2 regions of the Pseudomonas sp. NLJ1 genome follow, and region 2 is predicted to be linked to the other one. Evidence: riboswitches for the same ligand, from Rfam matches in the RefSeq annotation. Region 2 holds a riboswitch; the other holds the start of a gene.

Region 1 (7,770 bases), 2.3 Mb from region 2:
CAGACTCAGGTTGTCGAGGATGTAGTCATAGCGGCTGTTGTTGTAGTCGCGCACCGAGGTGTACAGCTGACGCTGGGCGTCGAGCACATCGACGATATTGCGGGTACCCACCTGGTAACCGATCTCGGTGGCTTCCAGCGCGCTCTGGTTGGAAATGATCGACTGCTTGCGCGCCTGCACCTGTTCCACATCGGTGTTCACCGCGCGGTGCAGGTTGCGGGTGTTCTCCACCACCTGGCGGCGCAGGCTTTCCCGCTGCTGTTCGCTCTGGCTCAGGCGCTGGTAGGCCTCGCGCACCTGCGAGCTGGTCAGGCCGCCGCTGTAGATCGGGATGTTCAACTGCAGGCCGATGCTGGTCTGCTCGACGTCGCCGCCATAGCGCGTAACGGGGGCCGGTGCGGGGTTGGTGAAACCGAAGTTGTCGTTGTCACCCTTCTGATACTTGGCCACTGCGTCCAGTGTCGGCGCATGGCCGGCCTTGCGCTGGCGCAAGGTTTCCTCGGCAGCGACCACCGCATGGTTGGTGGCCAGCAGGTTGAGGTTCTGGCGCCCGGCGGTTTCGACCCAGGCCTTGGCGTCGTTGGGCGTAGGGACCTGCACCGGCAGGGTGTGGACCACGCCCTGAATCGACGTGTATTCCCGGTTGGTCAGGGTTACCAGGGCCTCGAAGGCATCCTGTACCTGGCGCTCGGCAATGATCCGGTTGGCCCGCGCCGTGTCGTAGCTTGCCTGGGATTGCAGCACATCGGTCTTGTCGGACAGGCCGACGTCGAAGCGTTCGTTGGACTGGTCCAGTTGGCGCTTGAAGGCAGCTTCCTCGGCCTTGGTCGCCGCCAGGTTGTCCTGGGCGCGGAGCACGGCGAAGTAATTCTGCGCGGTTTGCAGGATCAGGTTCTGTTCGGTCGCCGACAGCTCCAGCGCCGCCTGTTCGTTGACCGCTTCGGCCGCCTGCAACTGGAACCAGCGGTCGGCGCGGAAGATAGGTTGCGCCAGGGTAGCGCTCCAGGTATTGCCGCTGCGGTTGCTGGTGGCCGAGGGTTCGTCCAGCTTGGTGCGGGTGTTCAGCATCTCGGCACCGGCCGACAGGTTAGGCAACAACCCGGCGCGAGCCTGTGGCACCACTTCGCGGCGTGCGCCGTAATCGGCGCGGGCCGCAGCCAGGTCAGCGTTGTTGTCGACCGCTTCCTGGTAGACGCTGACCAGGTCGGTCTTGACTGTTTGGGGCACGTCCGCTGCCCAGACCACTCCGTTGGACGCACAAGACACGGCTATCGCCAGTGAAAGTTTGCGCAGCATAGAGGCAATCCTTGTACGAAATTTAATTACTGAACTGTTGAGTATCGAGCGACGGGCCAGTGTAGTGCCATGCGCACCCGGCAACAATCGCTCGGGGTGCCTTTCATCATCCGCGCATTTACCCGCTTGGCTTCACCGACCACTCCAGTCTAGACTGCGCATGTTCTTGTCGGGGTGCCTTGAAGCAAAGGCTGAGATCGCAAAGTTGCGGATCCCGTTGAACCTGATCAGGTTAGCGCCTGCGTAGGGAACAAGATTGCTCGCCTTCCCGGGGAGCCTCTTGTGCCAGGTCCGGGAATGTCACAGCTGCATGCAGCTTCAGGCACCCCCATATCCGGCACTGCACCCATGAAGGGTGCGTCCGCGCCTTTCAGGTTCACCCCGACATTCCACTGCTAGGAAGCCGTCTGGAGAGCCTGTGATGACCAAACAAGAAAAAGCGATCAACCTAAGCGAATCGGCACAAGTCGATCAGCAGTCCGTGCAACCGTTCCCGCGTTCGCGCAAGGTGTATGTCGAAGGCTCGCGCCCGGACATCCGGGTCCCCATGCGTGAAATCAGCCTGGACGACACCCCGACCGACTTCGGTGGCGAGTCCAATGCCCCGGTGCTGGTCTACGATACTTCCGGCCCGTACACCGACCCTAACGTTGTCATCGATGTGCGCAAGGGCCTGGCCGACGTGCGTTCGGCGTGGATCGAGGCGCGTGGTGACACCGAGCGGCTGGCCGGCCTGAGCTCCGACTTCGGCCAGCAGCGCCTTAACGATGCCGAACTGGCCAAGCTGCGTTTCGCCCACGTACGCAACCCGCGCCGTGCCAAGGCTGGCGCAAATGTCTCGCAGATGCACTACGCCCGCCAGGGCATCATCACCGCCGAGATGGAGTACGTGGCCATCCGTGAAAACATGAAGCTGCAAGAGGCACGCGCCGCCGGCCTGCTCGACGAGCAGCACGCCGGCCACAGCTTCGGCGCCAACATCCCGAAAGAAATCACCCCCGAGTTCGTGCGCCAGGAAATCGCCCGTGGCCGCGCGATCATCCCTGCCAACATCAACCACCCGGAAGTGGAGCCGATGATCATCGGCCGCAACTTCCTGGTGAAGATCAACGGCAACATCGGCAACAGCGCCCTGGGTTCCTCGATCGAGGAAGAAGTGGCCAAGCTGACCTGGGGCATCCGCTGGGGTTCGGACACGGTCATGGACCTGTCCACCGGCAAGCACATTCATGAAACCCGCGAGTGGATCATCCGCAACTCGCCGGTGCCGATTGGTACCGTGCCGATCTACCAGGCGCTGGAAAAGGTCAACGGCGTGGCCGAGGACCTGACCTGGGAGCTGTTCCGCGACACCCTGATCGAGCAGGCCGAGCAGGGCGTGGACTACTTCACCATCCACGCCGGCGTACTGCTGCGCTATGTGCCACTGACCGCCAAGCGTGTTACCGGTATCGTCAGCCGTGGTGGCTCGATCATGGCCAAGTGGTGCCTGGCCCACCACAAGGAAAACTTCCTGTACACCCACTTCGACGAAATCTGCGAAATCATGAAGGCCTACGACGTCAGCTTCTCGCTGGGCGATGGCCTGCGCCCCGGCTCGATTGCCGACGCCAACGATGCCGCACAATTCGGTGAACTGGAAACCCTCGGCGAGCTGACCAAGATCGCCTGGAAGCATGATGTGCAGTGCATGATCGAAGGCCCGGGCCACGTGCCGATGCAGCTGATCAAGGAGAACATGGACAAGCAGCTGGAATGCTGCGACGAGGCGCCGTTCTACACCCTTGGCCCGCTGACCACCGATATCGCCCCTGGCTACGACCACATCACCTCGGGCATTGGTGCAGCGATGATCGGCTGGTTCGGTTGCGCCATGCTCTGCTATGTCACGCCCAAGGAGCACCTGGGCCTGCCGAACAAGGATGACGTGAAGACCGGCATCATCACCTACAAGATCGCCGCGCATGCCGCCGACCTTGCCAAGGGCCACCCGGGTGCACAGATTCGTGACAACGCCTTGTCCAAGGCGCGCTTCGAATTCCGTTGGGAAGACCAGTTCAACCTCGGCCTGGACCCGGACACTGCTCGCGCCTACCACGACGAAACCCTGCCGAAGGAATCGGCCAAGGTCGCGCATTTCTGCTCGATGTGCGGGCCGAAGTTCTGCTCGATGAAGATTACCCAGGAAGTGCGTGAGTACGCGGCCAAGATCGAAACCGTGGATGTGACGGTCGAGCAAGGCATGCGCGAGCAGGCCGAGCGGTTCCGCCAGGAAGGCAGCCAGCTGTACCACAAGGTGTAACTGACTTTACATCTGCATTGAACCGGCTGGCCTCTTCGCGGGTAAACCCGCTCCCACAGGTATCCCACTGCCTTGAGCATTGTGCGGTCCCTGTGGGAGCGGGTTTACCCGCGAAGAGGCCAGTCGGTTCAGCACATACCTCAACCCTTTTGGCGATCACAACAATGACCACCCCCAGCCAATTCTCCCCCGACCACCCGGTCCCCATCGCTCAGCGCATCTTCGGCGCCCGCGACCTGTTCTCGCTATGGTTTTCCCTCGGCATCGGCCTGATGGTGCTGCAGGTCGGCGCCATGCTGGCCCCCGGCCTGGGCCTTGCAGGCGCAGTGCTGGCCATTGCCCTTGGCACCGGTGTGGGGGTGCTGCTGCTGGGGGCCGCCGGTGTCATTGGCAGCGACACCGGCCTGTCGGCCATGGGCACGCTTAAACTGAGCCTGGGCGGCCACGGCGCGCGCTTGCCGGCGCTGCTCAACCTGCTGCAACTGGTGGGCTGGGGCGCGTTCGAGATCATCGTCATGCGCGATGCCGCCAGCCTGCTGGGCGCGCGGGCGTTCGGCGAAACCAGTGCCTGGAACAGCCCTGTGCTCTGGACGCTGTGCTTCGGCGCCCTGGCCACCTTGCTCGCGGTCGGTGGGCCGCTGGCGTTCGTGCGCAAGGTGCTGCGCACCTGGGGCATCTGGCTGCTGCTGGGTGCTTGCCTGTGGCTGACCTGGAACCTGTTCGCCAAGGCCGACCTGGCGGCACTGTGGAACCGCGCCGGCGACGGTTCGATGTCGCTGGCCGTTGGCTTCGATATTGCCATTGCCATGCCGCTGTCCTGGTTGCCGCTGATCGCCGACTACTCGCGTTTTGCCCGTAACGGCAAACATGTATTCGGCGGTACGGTACTGGGCTACTTTATCGGCAACACCTGGCTGATGAGCCTGGGCGTGGGCTACACCTTGGCCTTCGCCGGCAGTGGCGAAGCCAACGCCCTGCTGCTGGCCCTGGCGGGCGCTGGCATGGGCATTCCACTGCTGCTGATTCTACTCGACGAGTCGGAAAAGGCATTTGCCGACATTCACTCGGCGGCCGTTTCCACCGGCGTGCTGGTGCGCCTGAAGGTCGAACACCTGGCGCTGGCCATTGGCGTGCTGTGCACGCTGATCGCCCTGCTGGCGCCGCTGGCACAGTACGAGAACTTCCTGCTGCTGATCGGTTCGGTGTTTGCACCGCTGTTCGGTGTGGTCTTGATGGACCACTACGTGATCCGTCGCCGCCGCCTGCCGGCACAGGTACATGGCTTGCACTGGCAGGCATTGCTGGCCTGGGGGGTGGGCGTTACGGCGTACCATGTGATCGCCGCGCAAGCGCCCGATGTGGGGGCGACCCTGCCGGCATTGCTGCTGGCAGGGCTACTGCACGGGCTGCTGAGCTTCAGCCGCGGCCGGGAAACAGTTCGGGCTTGAGCACGCCATTCAGGCGCGGGTAGGGGATCTTCAATTCCACGTGGCCCATGGAATAGGGCGCGATGGTATAGACCTCGTACTTGACCACCACCGCGCCGTACGTCAGGGCGACGTGCGGCGACCGTTTGAACGGCCAGGTCTTGATGAACTCGGCATCCTTGTCCATGCCCACGCTGATCAGCCAGGCGCGGTGCGATTCTTCGACGGTTTTCCAGAAGGTGTCTTCCTGGCCGGGCACCAGCATGTCCTGCAGGGTCAGCACCTTGTCCAGCTTGCGCGAATAGTTGATGAAACCGCGCCCGGGCATGCCGTGGGCGCCGCCGCTGTCCAGGTAGCTGGACAGTTCGATGATCACCAGCCCGTCATGCTGCTCACGTACCTTGGCTTGCAGATAGCTGCTGTTGCGCTTGTCGGCACTGGCCAGGTACTGCTGCTCGTAGGCTTGCAGGGTGGCGGGTGCGTTACCGCGCTGGTTGTCTTCGGTCAGTTGCAGCAGGCGTTTCTCGACAATGCCATCGAGCTTGGGCAAGGCCGGGAAGTGGATCATGTCGATGTTCACCAGCGGGCAGTCGCTTTCGCTGCAGCCGGGTTTGACATGCTCCCAGGCATCGCGCTTGACCTCGAGCGGCGCCCGGTAGTTAGGCGTGAACAGGCTTTGGCAGGCCCCCAGGGCCAGGGCCAGCACAGCCACGGAAGTCAGTTTGACAAGTGTCATGAGGATCCTTGCAGAACAGGGAAAAGTCGGCCTTTGACCGTCTGCGCGGCCTTCAGTTCGCCACTAAGCTAACAGAGAGAAGGCGCGCTGTCCCGAGTGGGCGAACGGTTGCCGGAAAGGGGTGAAACCGGCAGGCGTGCAGAGTAGGATGGCGCGATGCGGTAAGCATGTGGTTGATGTAGCAACGAGGATTTCCATGTCAGACACGTTGAATTCGGTGCCCAAGGCGGTCGAGATCGTCAAGCGGGCCAATTGCTTCCAGGGCTTCTACAAGCTCGACAAGGTGCACCTGCGCCACGAGCTGTTCGCCGGGGGCATGGGCCGTGAGATCAGCCGCGAGTTGTTCGTGCGCCATGATGCGGTGTGCGTGCTGCCCTACGACCCGCAACGCGATGAAGTGGTGCTGATCGAGCAGTTCCGTGTGGGGGCGCTGGGCAAGGTCGACAACCCTTGGCTGATCGAAATGGTGGCCGGGCTGATCGACAAGGATGAGCAACCCGAGGAAGTCGCCCACCGCGAAGCCGAAGAAGAAGCCGGCCTGGCCTTCACCGCCCTGTGGCCGATGACCCGTTACTTCCCGTCGCCCGGCGGTAGTGACGAATACGTTCACCTGTTCCTCGGCCGTTGCAGCAGCGAAGGGGCGGGCGGCCTGCATGGCCTGGAAGAAGAGGGCGAGGACATTCGTGTGCGCGTGTGGTCGTTCGAGAATGCCTTGCAGGCTGTACGCGACGGGCGTATCTGCAACGCGGCGACCATCATCGGCCTGCAATGGCTGGCGCTGAATCGTGACGAAGTAAGAGGTATGTGGAAGTGAACCTGCTGCGCGAGCGTTATCGGGTCGACCTGGTCGGGCTGCAGGCAGCCTGCGAGGCCAACTACGCCCGGCTGATGCGCCTGTTGCCAGACATGCGCACCACCCAGAGCTCGCGCCGCATCGGCATGACCCAGGGCGACCAGATGCTCGGCGTGCTGGTGCTCGATGTGGTACTGGCCTGCCCGTACACCACCACCCTGCACGTGCGCCAGGAGCACAGCCTGCCGTGGTTGCCGGTACCGCACCTGGAAGTGCAGGTGTACCACGATGCGCGCATGGCCGAAGTGGTCAGTGCCGAGCACACCCGGCGCCTGCGCAGCATCTACCCCTATCCGAACGAGGCCATGCACCAGCCGGACGAAAAGGCCCAGCTCAACCTGTTCCTCGGTGAATGGCTGAGTCACTGCCTGGCTTGTGGCCACGAACTGGCGAGCGTTCGCTGAAGTGTGACGCAGGTCGTTCGTGGGTGTTTGCTCGCGACCGTCGCCCAGCCATAATTCCTGCTGAATCCGTTCGAGGAGACGGCCGTTGCCGCAGCCAGACCAATCGCGCCCCGTGCATGTGGTGCAACTGACCGATGCCCACCTGTTCGCCGACCCGGCCGGCAGCATGCTGGGCCTCAATACCCGTGACAGCCTGCGCCATGTAGTGGCCCAGGTGCAGCGGGAGCAGCCGCTTGTCGACCTGCTGCTGTGCACCGGCGACCTGTCCCAGGACGCCAGCGTGGCCTCCTACGAAGCGTTCCGTGAGCTGACCGCGCCGTTTGCCGTGCCCACGCGCTGGTTGCCGGGCAACCACGACGAGGCGCGGGTCATGGCGCAAGTGGCGCCGGAGCTGGTGCAGGCAGTGACCGATATCGGTGCGTGGCGCATCATCACGCTCGACACTGCGGTACCTGGGGCCACCCATGGGCTGCTGGAAGATCACCAGCTGAGCGTGTTGAAGGCAGCCCTGCAAGAGGCGGGCAACCGGCACTGCCTGGTGTGCTTCCACCATCAGCCGGTGGATATCGGATGTGCCTGGATCGCGCCGATCGGCTTGCGCAATGCCCAGGCGCTGTTCGATATCGTCGAGGGTTATCCACAGGTGCGGGCGCTGCTGTGGGGGCATGTGCATCAGGAATGGGATGAAGTGCGCGGTGGTCGGCGCTTGCTGGCCACCCCGTCGACCTGTATCCAGTTTGCGGCGGGTAGCG
Region 2 (7,770 bases):
GGTGCTTTGGGTGGAAAGCAGTTTTTCCGATTCGGCGGCCAGTGCGGCCACATCGATCTGATGCTGTTGATGCGCCGCAGCCAGTGCCTGCTGGGCAATGGCCAGTTGTGACTCCAGTTGTTCGCGCTGCCGAGTGAAGGCGCTTTCGGCCTGCTCGATCTTCAGGTCGGCCTCGTCCTGCAACTGGGTGGCCAGTTGCCCGACCATTCGGCTAAGCACGTCGCTCAGCGCAATGCCGCCCTCGGAGGCCACAGGCTGCTGGCCGTTCAACTCTTTCAGGTAGCGGTGAATCGTGGTCTTGGAGCCGGTGTTACCCAGCTCGATACGTATCGCATCGATGCTGGGGTTTTCGCCCCGGGCAATCAGCGCCTGACGCGCCTGCTGCACTACAACCTTGTTTATACCGCCCCGGGCCATGCTTGCTCCTACGATTTTGTACCGTGTTATGTACCATGTAATTACATACCAATTATGGCGACAAGCAATTGCCCGTGCAAACATTTCCTATGGTAGAATAATCACGGCTTATCGCATGTGAGTGGGTCATGGAGGCTGTGCAAGGGGATAAAACAGTACGCCAGACAGCAAAGCGCCCCGCTCGGCTTCAAGCCGGCGGGGCGCTGCAAAACGCTGTCGCAGCTAGCGTCAGGTGTAGTGTTCAACCCTGGCAGGTGTTCTACGCATCAGCACCTTGCCACTGCGTACCGACACCAGCGCATGCCCCTGGCTGCGCACCATCTCGTAATCGTCTGGCGCGGACAGCAGCAACAGGTTCGCCGGGCGCCCCACCTCGATGCCGTAGCGCTCGCCCAGGTTCAGGGTGCGGGCGCTGTTGTCGGTGATCAGGTCCAGGCAGCGCTGCAGGTCTTCGTAGCCAAGCATGTGACAGATGTGCAGGCCGGCCTCGAGAACACGCAGGATGTTGCCGTTGCCCAGCGGGTACCAAGGGTCGACGATGGAATCCTGGCCAAAGCACACGTTCATACCAGCCCGGTCGAGCTCGGCCACGCGGGTGACGCCGCGGCGTTTCGGGTAGTTGTCGAAACGCCCTTGCAGGTGAATGCTCTCGGTCGGGCAGGACACGAAATTGATACCCGACTGCTTGAGCAGGCGAAACAGCTTGTAGCAGTAGGCATTGTCGTACGAGCCCATGGCCACGGTATGGCTGGCTGTTACCCGGGGGCCCATGCCGCGCACCCGCGCCTCTTCGGCCAACACTTCGAGAAAGCGCGACTGCGGGTCGTCGGTCTCGTCGCAATGCACATCCACCAGGCAGCCGGTACGCTCGGCCAGGTCCATCAGGAACTTCACCGACGACACACCCTGGTCGCGAGTGTTCTCGAAATGCGGGATGCCACCTACCACATCGGCACCGATGGCCACCGCCTCGGTCATCAGCGCCCGGCCGTTCGCGTACGATTCGATACCCTCCTGGGGAAAGGCGACGATCTGCAGGTCCAGCAGGTGGCGCACTTCGTCACGCACTTCGGCCATGGCCTTGAGCGCGGTCAGGGTGGGGTCGGTGACATCGACATGGGTGCGCACGTGCTGGATGCCATGCTCCACCAGCATGCCGATGGTCTTTTTCGCGCGGTTCTTGATGTCGTCGTGGGTGGTGATCGCCTTGCGCTCGGCCCAGCACTCGATCCCTTCGAACAGGGTGCCACTCATGTTCCACCGCGGCTCGCCGGCGGTCAGCGTGGCGTCCAGGTGAATGTGCGGTTCGATAAACGGCGCTACCACCAGGTTCTGCCCCGCGTCCAGATCATCGGCAGCGCGCACTGCCACCCCTTCTGCCTGGGGCAGAACGGCGGCGATGCGTTCGCCGCTGAGCTCGATGCGGAACAGGCCAGGCTTGCCGCGCAGGCGTGCGTTGATGATGTTCATGATGCGTCTCCCTGGGCTTTGCGAGTGGCCCTACCAGCATAGTGGCCCAAGCCTTGTGGTATTTGCTACCGGCCCTATCGCCGGCAAGCCAGCTCCCACGTTTTGCGCAGGCCTCAGGGCTGTGGTTTACCTGTGGGAGCGGCTTTAGCCGCGAAGAGTCCAACGCGGTGCATGGCACCGGCTGCGCCGGTGTTCGCGGCTAAAGCCGCTCCCACAGGGTCCCTGCTAATTCAATGAGTTATGTGCAGTTCTATGAGAGCTGGCTTGCCGGCGATAGGGCCGATGCAGGGCAGCAAATCAGGCTCCGTCCAACCCCATCTGCCAGAAATCCGCCTCCAGGCTGGACGCCTGGCCGAAAATCCCCACCAGCTCGGCGAACCGCTGCTCGGTCATGCTTCGTGCCGCCAGTTCATCCAGGTGCTTGCGCGCCGCCGCTGCAACACCTTGGTAGCCCTCCCCGGCATATTCGCCGATCCATTCGCGGTACGGGTGATTGCTCAAATCGCCGATGCGCTCGGCCAGGGTTCGGCCGATCTCGGCATAGCCGATCACGCACGGCGCCAACGCCACATGCAACTCCAGCAGGTCACCCGCTGCACCGCAGTCCAGCACATAGCGGGTATAGGCAACCGTGGCCTGGTGTTCAGGCGCGGCCTCGATATCGGCCTGGGTCAGGCCCCAGCGTGCACACAGCCGCAAGTGCAGCTCGGTTTCATCCAGAATCGCCGCCAGCCCGGCCTGTGCGGCGCGGATGTCGGCCGGGCGACGGCTCTTGTAGGCGGCCAGCGCCCAGGCGCGGGCGAACTGGATGAGGAACAGGTAATCCTGTACCAGATAGGTACGGAAGGCGGCTTCGCTCAGCGTACCCTCGCCCATCTGGCGCACGAATTCGTGGTCGACGTAGCTGTTCCATTGCCGCGTGGCGGCAGCCTTGAGGCGGTCGAAGATATCCATGCTCATTTGTCCTCCGGGTAGACGGCATCGAAGAAGGCAAGCTCCAGTGCCACGGTGCGCTGGTAGAAGTCCCCCGCCAGCGCGGCATCCTGTGGGCCGACGCGGTCGAGTTCGGCTTGCAGGAAGGCAACGAAGTCCTGGAATGCCGGGTTGTCGTGCAGGGTGATCCATTCGGCGTGGACGAAGTTGTCCGGCGTCGGTTTTGGCGCCTTCAGCGCCCAGTCCAGATACAGGCCTTCGGCGACGTTGAGCACCGCCAGCGCTGCTGCATAGGACCGGGTGGCCGCCGCTTCGCGCATGATCGCCTTGAAACCGGCGGTCGGCACGGTGTCAGCCGGCTCGCTGCGTTGTGCAGTACTGACCCCAAGGGCCTCGAAGGCGCGCAGGAAGTAGGTGTTCTCGTCACTGCAGATCATCCCGGCAAAACGACCGAAGCGCAGGCGCGCCTCGAAGGTGTCGGCGGTGGCGATGGCTGCGCCCAGCAGGGTCAGGAAGCTGTCGAGGAAGCGGTGGTCCTGCACCAGGTAGTCAACCATGATCGGGTCCGGCAGGCTGCCGTCGCACAATTGGGTGACGAAGCGATGGCCAACGGCCGCCGACCAGGTCGGCTCGCTGCGGCGGCGCAGGGACTGGCTGAAACGTTCGGTCATGTTGCTGTCCTTGATGGGGGTGACAGCGAGACCGCGGTATTTGGCATGAACGGGCCTCGCAGTGAGGCCGGCAAAAAGGCAGGTTTCAAGTCCCATCCCTTCGCCGGCATGATCCGGATCAGGTTCGAAGGGTCACCGCGCTGCAGCATTTAGCGGTTTCTCAGCCCGTTGCCAGGCTCCCCTTGGTGGCGCTCAGGTATACCCCAGGGCGCCGCTGCTGTCACCACCCAATCTGTGGGCAATGGGGGACCCACTAGTGGGGACCTTCACCCGTTTTTGACGCTACGGTATTTAGCGCACATCAGGCGCCACAAGGATTTGTTTAGAAACACATTCCTCGTGTTTGGGTTGGCATACCCATTGCTCCAGCCCCAGAAACGGGCAAAAAGCCATTGATGGCCGCAAGCCATGCTGTCGCGAACGAGGCAAAAGGCAATGAAAACACCCGCCGTGATCCACCCTGCCAGGCACGCATTCCAGCTTTCCACCCTCACCACGTTGATGCTCGGCCTTGGGCTGGTCACGGCTACGGCAGCTCCACTTGACGACAACAGCATGCCACCGCCAACCGACCCGTCGGCCTACACCAACCAGCCGGCTGACCCGACCCAGGCCTTGCTGGACCTGTACAACATGCCAGAGGCAAATCGAGGCTCACTCGAACTGACTGATGGAGTGTACGGCGACCGCGACACGGTACGCGCAAACAACGTGCTGCCGCCGGCTCTGCAAACCGGGGAAAAATACCCCACCAACGGCAAACCGAGCCCGCTGTACGGGGCGCTGCCATTTACCCAGCAGTTACTGCTGTTCGAGGAGTTCGGCACGGAAAGACTCGACCCCACGCTGCCGCCGCCCGCTCTGACCTTCCCGGTGCCCACCTTGGGCGCGGCACCGGCGCAGGACCCTAACGTGGTGGCCCGCAGCGGCCCCAGCGGTACAGCCCTTGAAGCGTTCCTCAAACAGCCGGGCCTGTACCCGTTCCCGACCCAGTATTCCAACGTGCTCGACCGCAACCCCTGGAAAGCGCAGATCGAGATGTTCCTCAACCGCCAGCCGGTCGGTTCGCCTGCGGAAGGCCGGCCGCCAGGAAAAGGCTGGTCGCACCAGCGCTGGAACGAGTTCTATCCGCAGGCAGGGTTCAAGACTGCCCAGGCCGGTGCGCGCATCAATCTCGGCCTGCGTGACCGCAAGCAACTGCACAACTATGCGGTTGGCGAGTTTGCCCCGGGCGGCCTGTACTACCAGACCTCAGATATCCCGAACACGCTGGGCACCACCAAGGGCATCGACACCCGCTTCCACCCGAAAATGCCACTGCAAAACCACAAATCGCTATGGACCTTCGACGGGACCTTCCCACCCAAACTGCTGATGGCGCGCTATGGCCAACCGATCCTCATGCGCCATTACAACGCGCTGCCGATCGACCCCTCGGCCAACGCCGGGTTTGGCCTGCATACCCTTTCGACCCATGAGCACAACGGCCACTCCCCTGCCGAAAGCGATGGCTATGCAAACGCCTACTTCTTCCCGGGGCAGTACTACGATTACCGCTGGCCATTGCAACTGGCCGGCTATGACACCATCAATACCCGTGCCGAAGACCCACGTGCCGCGTTCCCTTGCTCGGCGGGCGAAACCTTGTTCGTCAATGATGCCAACCCCGGCCTGAAAACCTGCCAGAACGGCAGTATCAAGATCCGTGGAGACTGGCGCGAAACCATGAGCACCCACTGGTTCCACGACCACATGATGGATTTCACGGCGCAGAACGTCTACAAAGGCAACGCCGTGATGATGAACTACTACAGCGCCCTGGACCGTGGCAACGAGGCGCTGCAGGATGGCGTCAATCTGCGCTTCCCCAGCGGTTCGGGCATGCCGTGGGGCAACCGCGACTACGACGTCAACCTGGTGATCGCCGACAAGGCCTGGGATGCCAACGGCCAGCTGTGGTTCAACCCATTCAACACCGATGGCTTCCTCGGCGACCAGATCCTGGTCAACTGGCAGTACCGGCCCGTGCTCAAGGTACGCGCGCGCAGTTACCGGTTCCGTATTCTCAATGGCTCGGTGTCGCGCTACCTGAAGCTTGCCGTAGTGCGGGAAATTGCCGGCAACAGCGGCGAATTCAAAGGCCCGACCGGTTCCAACCTGTCGTATGCACGGGTGCCGTTCCACATGATCGCCAACGACGGCAACATCATGGAACACACCGTGCCGTTCGATGGGACGATGGACCTCAACGGTGATGGCAACCTGCAGGACAACAATGGCGTCTTGCCGTTGCAGGGCATCGCCGAGCGCTACGACATCATCATCAACTTCGCCAAGCATGGCATCAAGGTTGGCGACAAGCTGTACCTCGTCAACCTGGAGGAGCATCAGAGCGGCAAAGGCCCGGAAGGTGCCATTGCGCTGGCCGATGTGCTGTCGGAAAAATACAAGGCCGTGATCAAGCAGACCAGCAACGGGCCGGAGTGGGACAACGGCGACCCGGCGATCGGCAAATTCCTGCAGTTTGTGGTTCAACCCTACAGCGGCCAGGACCTGAGCATGGACCCGGTGGCCTATGAACCGGCCAAACCGGGCAAGGCCGAAGGCCTGAGAATGCTGCCGCTGCCAATTGACCGGAACTCGGCCACCGACCAGGCCAAGCTCAAGGATGCCCGCCATCGCGAGTTCATCTTCGGTCGCTCGGACGGTACCGACACCCAGCCCTGGACCATCAAGACCGACGGCGGCTTTGGCTACAGCATGGACCCACGGCGCATCAGCGCTGCGCCACAACTGGCCCAGCAGTCCACCGACGGCGGTTTCAGCGGCGACGGCACCCTGGAAGTATGGAAGATCATCAACGGTGGCAATGGCTGGAGCCACCCGGTGCATGTGCACTTCGAAGAAGGCGTGGTTCTCAGCCGCGATGGCAAGGCCCCGCCAGAATGGGAAAAGTGGGCGCGCAAGGACGTGTATCGCATCGGGCCGGATATCGACTCTTCGGAAGAAGTGGAAGTGGCGATCCGCTTCCGCGAGTTTGCCGGGACCTACATGGAACACTGCCACAACACCCAGCATGAAGACTCGTCGATGCTGCTGCGCTGGGACCTGGAGCACCCAGGCCAGTTCCAGGTTATGCCGACCCCGCTGCCAGGCTGGGATGGCGTGGAGTACGTGGCTTCGGTTGGCCTGCCGACCTTCCGCACCAACGACCACGATGACGACGACCCGGCCAACAAACCGCCGGTCGCAGCCAACGACACCGCAGCTACCACGGCCGGAAAGCAGATCACCTTGAACGTGCTGGCCAACGACACCGATCCCGAGAACAACCTGCCGTTGACCGTCGTCGGCCTCAGCCAGCCGGGCTCCGGCCAGGGCGCCACCAGTACCGACGGCACCACGGTCACCTACGTCCCGCCGGCCTCGGTAACCACAGCGTTCACCGCCAGCTTCAACTACTCGGCTCGTGATGCCAAGGGCGCTGAATCGGTTGCCCCGGCCACGGTCAGCATTGCGGTGAGCCCGGCAGTGGCGCTCGACCAGATCCAGGTCACCAGTGCCACGGTGCAGGTGCGCAGCGGCAACCGCTTCACCTGGGACATTTCGGGCACCACCACGGTGGCCACCGGCAACAGCATTACCGTGACTGCGGCAACCACCAGCGGCCCGCTGCTGCTGGGTACGGCGACGCTCAGTGCTACGACCAGCGGTGCCCGTTGGCGGTTGTCGACCACCACCACCGGCAGCGGCCCGGCCACACCGGCGACCGTGACCGTGAAATCGGCGCTGGGGCAGAGCGTGACGGCGCCTGTCAGCATCAGGTAACCGAAAAGCGGGGGCCGCTGTGCGGCCCCCAACCCCGTTATCGACGAGGACCGCTTCATGTCCGGTTCATGGCGCTTCCTGCTGGTGCTCTCGCTGTTCGCCGCCAGCATCCCGTTCTGGCCGTTGCAACCGCAGCACCCCGTGGCCGAGGAAGCTGCAACCCCCTGGGGGGCCGATTACTTCCCCAACATCCCCCTGCTCACCCAGGACGGTGAAAAGGTGCATTTCTTCGACGACCTGATCAAGGACAAAGTGGTTGCCATCAACTTCATCTTCACCGGCTGTTCCGACTCCTGCCCGGTGGAAACCGCCCGCCTGCGCCAGGTGCAGAAAATCCTCGGTGACCGGGTCGGCAAGGATATCTTCCTCTATTCCATCAGCATCGACCCCTACAACGACACCCCCGCCACCCTCAAGCGCTACGCCGAAAAGTTCGGTATCGGCCCCGGCT

Evidence for each region. A riboswitch is a leader RNA that binds a small molecule or an ion and turns the genes downstream of it on or off. The one in region 2 is predicted to bind thiamine pyrophosphate.
Region 1: another riboswitch for thiamine pyrophosphate. It lies ahead of thiC (phosphomethylpyrimidine synthase ThiC); the one in region 2 lies ahead of R9B85_RS25045 (TenA family protein).

The regions. Positions count from the first base shown of each region.
Region 1 is NZ_CP137735.1:2,232,029-2,239,798, reverse strand. Features, by position in the region: gene R9B85_RS10070 (TolC family outer membrane protein) at 1-1,296, opposite strand, end outside; TPP riboswitch at 1,457-1,563, shown strand; gene thiC (phosphomethylpyrimidine synthase ThiC) at 1,718-3,598, shown strand; gene cytX (putative hydroxymethylpyrimidine transporter CytX) at 3,763-5,046, shown strand; gene R9B85_RS10055 (RsiV family protein) at 5,015-5,761, opposite strand; gene R9B85_RS10050 (NUDIX domain-containing protein) at 5,958-6,575, shown strand; gene R9B85_RS10045 (DUF1249 domain-containing protein) at 6,566-7,018, shown strand; gene cpdA (3',5'-cyclic-AMP phosphodiesterase) at 7,104-7,770, shown strand, end outside.
Region 2 is NZ_CP137735.1:5,558,566-5,566,335, reverse strand. Features, by position in the region: gene R9B85_RS25060 (DNA-binding protein) at 1-417, opposite strand, end outside; gene codA (cytosine deaminase) at 646-1,887, opposite strand; gene tenA (thiaminase II) at 2,185-2,847, opposite strand; gene R9B85_RS25045 (TenA family protein) at 2,844-3,491, opposite strand; TPP riboswitch at 3,570-3,684, opposite strand; gene R9B85_RS25040 (Ig-like domain-containing protein) at 3,927-7,319, shown strand; gene R9B85_RS25035 (SCO family protein) at 7,377-7,770, shown strand, end outside.